2 regions of the Leuconostoc aquikimchii genome follow, and region 2 is predicted to be linked to the other one. Evidence: predicted binding sites of a transcription regulator. Region 2 holds the regulator's gene; the other holds the start of a gene.
What was found. Region 2 encodes HrcA, which represses chaperone genes, less so after heat shock. Its sites were predicted from a motif close to TTAGCACTCNNNNNNNNNGAGTGCTAA; they were not measured.

Region 1 (2,213 bases), 450 kb from region 2:
ATTGATCTTGCTTGCTTGACCAAGTTGGTCAATTGTCACATCTTTTAAGTTCAAACCAAGATCTTCGGTAATGACAGTACCACCAGTCAAAACAGCGATATCTTCCAATTGCGCCTTACGACGATCACCAAATCCAGGTGCTTTCACCGCAACAACGTTGAATGTACCACGCATCTTGTTCAAAACTAGTGTTGGCAAAGCCTCACCAGTAATATCATCAGCAATAATCAACAAAGCCCGACCTTGTTCGACAACACTCTGCAATACAGGCAAAACATCTTGAATGTTAGCAATCTTCTTATCTGTGATCAAGATATATGGGTTATCTAAATTAGCTTCCATCTTATCGTTATCTGTCACCATATATTGTGACATATACCCACGATCAAATTGCATACCCTCGACAACATCCAGTGTTGTTTCGATACCCTTTGATTCTTCGATTGTGATCACACCATCGTTGCCAACTTTATCCATTGCTTCAGCAATTAATTCGCCAACTTCTTTATTAGAAGCAGAAATCGAAGCAATTTGCGCAATTTCAGCCTTTGTGCTGACCGCGTGTGACATTTCATGCAACTTTTTAACAGCTGCAGCAGTAGCCTTTTCAATTCCTGTACGTATGCCAACTGGGTTAGCACCGGCAGTAACGTTTTTTAAGCCTTCAGCAACAATTGCTTGGGTCAAAACTGTGGCTGTTGTTGTACCATCACCAGCAATATCATTTGTCTTTGAAGCAACTTCAGCAACAAGCTTTGCACCCATATTTTCGAAATGGTCTTCTAGCTCAATTGCCTTAGCAATAGTCACACCATCGTTAGTGATTGTTGGTGCACCATAAGATTGTTCCAAAACAACGTTGCGTCCCTTAGGACCAATTGTTGTTTTAACAGTGTCCGCTAGCTTATCAACACCAGCCTTCATCTTTGAACGTGCATCTTCTGAAAACTTTAATTCTTTAGCCATTATTATAATACCTCTTTAGAATTTTTTATTTACTATCAATTTAATCAACATGATTTGTTACTAATGACATGACTATTCAACGATTGCAACAATATCTTTTTCATGGAGTACCAGATAATCTGTGCCTTCAAAAGCTACTTCTTGTCCGGCATATTTATCAAATAAAACCTCGTCGTCAACTTTAACAGCTAAGTCACGGACTGACCCGTCGTTTAAGACATAGCCTGTGCCTGCAGCAACAATTTTACCTGTTACGGGCTTATCCTTAGCGTTATTTGCCAACAAAATACCACCAACTGTTTGTTCCGCAGCTTCTGTTACTTCAATAATCACGCGATCACCTAAGGGCTTCAACATGAGATAATACCTCCGATTTTTAATTTTAGCACTCTTTTAAAACGAGTGCTAAATACAACTTCAAGTATATCACGTTACTGCTTATTGTCAATAAAAAAAGTGCAATAAGATGCACTTTCAACCCTTGTAATTTAGGGTAATTATCACATTTAAATAAAAGTGCCACCGTGGGCTTCACTGATATCATAAGCAACGATAAAAGCTTGTGAGTCGACTGCATGTATGCCACGCACTAAGCGATTATATTCTTGATTATCCAATATAACCATTAACATTTCGCGATTATCACCTGTGTAGCCCCCACGCACATCCATTTCTGTGTAACTGGTGCCATTTTCATTGAGGTATAGTTTAACACCTGTAATACTTTTATTACTTGTGATGTAGATCATCTTGCGACGATCTAATCCTGTTTCAATATAATTCATAACAGCTGCTGTAATCATCAAGGAAAACATTGCCAATATTAGCGCCTCAAGTCCCTCAGTCATTAAGTTTCCTAGAGAGACAACTGTATCAATAACTAATAGTGATAATGCCGGTGAAATCCGAAAATATTTTTTTAAAATCATGGGTGGTACAGCTGTGCCACCACTCGAAGCATCCACACGATACAACATCGCAACGCCCACCGCAAAAATGGTCCCACCAACTAATACCGCAAAAGTACGGTCAGTTAACACTTGAAAACTCGGTGTCACTTTCAGTAATATTGGTAAGATTAAACTACCAAACGTAATACGGGCAGTTGTTCCACGATCCAAAAATACGCCAGCCAAAACAATCATTAGTAGATTAATGACTAAAACCGTTAATGCTCGGTCAAAACCTGTGAGCTCGTTTATCAAGATAGCAAATCCTGTTGCACCACCTGCTGCCACTTTAGCCGG
Region 2 (2,213 bases):
ATTTCGTACTAATAAAATCATTTTGCCACTGCGACCATTGCTGGACGTAGTACGCGATCTTGCAGTATATAGCCTTTTTGCAAAACAGATGCAATTTGATCTGAATCAACTTTATCTGAAGAAACACTTTGAATCGCTTGATGTTTTGTTGGATCAAAATTTTCACCAACTTCACCTGTTGCGGAAATACCATTGTCAGTTAAAGCTTGTACCAACGTTTTTAATGTCATTTCAACACCAGTTTTGATTTGTTGCGCGACCGCATCTTTCGATTCAACCAGTAACGCGCGTTCTAAATTATCAACTGCCGGTAACACTGCACTAGCCAACTTTTGGCCATCATACTTACGTACATTTTGAATTTCACGTGCTTGACGTTGTTGCATGTTTCGAATTTCAGCTTGTGATCGCAGTAATTGATCTTCTAAATCTGATACGCGTTTCAAGGCTTCATCAAGCGCTACTTGCTGAGAATCGGCCGCTTCTTCTACGACAGCATCAACTTTTTCAGTTGCTAAGCCATCATCATTTTCTACTATCTCTTCATTATTTAATTCGTTTTTAGTTTCATCTGTCACGTGAGTGACCTCCTCGTTTATGTATACTCAATCATTTTCTGACTTAATGCCTCACCAAATGCATCCATTAATAATACATTGCGTGCATATGTCATGCGAATTGGTCCTAGTAAGGCAATTACGCCTTCTCCTTGGTTTGGTACGGTAAATGCTCTTGTAATTAAGCTAAAAGGCTTCAACAAGGGTTCGTCAATTTCTTTAGCAATCTTAATAGTCACATGATGCGCCGTGGTCGTTGCAACGCGACGCACATCAGAAGCAGAAATCAAAAACTCTAAGAGACGTTTAACTTCTTTTGTGTCTTGATCATTATCACTAAAGCCTAACACATTTAAACGACCACCAATATGAACTGTATCGCCAATAGACCTGGCTAGCACATCACCAAATAGTTGTAAAAATGCCGCTGGTGTTTTAATCATACGACTCATTTGTGTTGGCAATTCATCAGACTGCATCATCTTCAAAACTTCTAACACCGGTCGGCCATTCATCCGATCATTGATATATTTAATCATACTATCTAATGATGAAACTGCTAATTCACGTGGTAACTTAAAAGTTTGACTCGTTACCTTACCGTCATTAGTTACTAGAACAGCAATTAATAGCTGGTTTTCTAATGGCACTAAACGAAAACCTGATACAACAATATTCAAACGTTCAGGTTTTAAAATAAGTGCCGTTGCACCAGTGAGTTCGGATAACGTCCGTGCCGATTCATCTAACAAATCATCCATTTCATGAAAGTTGCCACGAAACGACTGCATAACCAAAGCGATGTCTTGTTGCGTTGCTGCACGTGCCAACATTAAATTATCAAGATAATACCGGTAACCTGCACGAGATGGGATGCGACCAGCAGATGTGTGCAACTTTTTTATCAATGCTTCTGATTCCAAAGTTGCCATTTCATTACGTATCGTAGCAGAACTCACTTTAATATCAAGTTGCTGTTGAAGACTCTTTGATCCAACTGCACGAGCCGTCTGTGTGTATTCATAAATGATGGCGCTTAGAATTAATTTTTGTCTTTCTGTCAGCATGCCATCACCTCCGTTTTAGCACTCAACGTTTCTTACTGCTAACATTTATAATGATACACTATTTTCAAAAAAACGCAAGCTTTTTAGCACTCTTTTATTTGAGTGCTAAAATAAAAAAATACACATAACGTTAGTCAAGTGCATCAAAGTATTGTCTTGTAGCAATTTCATCTTTTTTTAGTTGACTTATTAATGCTGTCACAGTCTTAAACTTGACCTCGCCTCGAAGATAATTATGCCAATTTATTGTCACATTTTCACCGTATATTTCTTGACTAAAATCTAATATATTGATTTCGACCGTAATTGGACGCGCATCACCAAATGTGACATTACGCCCAATACTTGCCATGCCCAAATACCAGTAATCACCTACCATTATTTTAACAGCATAAATGCCAATAGTCGGCAGCCACTCTAATTCTGGTGTTTTAATATTGACTGTTGGGAATCCCAGTTCACGGCCACGTGCCTCACCATGCATGACTAAACCAGTCGTCTGATGAACACGTCCAAGTTGACGATTAACAATATCCATATCACCTATTTCTAACGCCTTACGAATCAATGACGAACCAATTTTTTGGTT

Region 1: groES (co-chaperone GroES) is a predicted target of HrcA. The motif match lies at 1,349-1,375, and genes of this name have one in related genera.

Annotation. Positions count from the first base shown of each region.
Region 1 is NZ_JBFPER010000001.1:1,652,063-1,654,275, forward strand. Features, by position in the region: gene groL (chaperonin GroEL) at 1-966, opposite strand, end outside; gene groES (co-chaperone GroES) at 1,039-1,323, opposite strand; gene AB3K24_RS08080 (YitT family protein) at 1,473-2,213, opposite strand, start outside.
Region 2 is NZ_JBFPER010000001.1:1,200,727-1,202,939, forward strand. Features, by position in the region: gene grpE (nucleotide exchange factor GrpE) at 18-578, opposite strand; gene hrcA (heat-inducible transcriptional repressor HrcA) at 596-1,624, opposite strand; gene ribF (riboflavin biosynthesis protein RibF) at 1,755-2,213, opposite strand, start outside.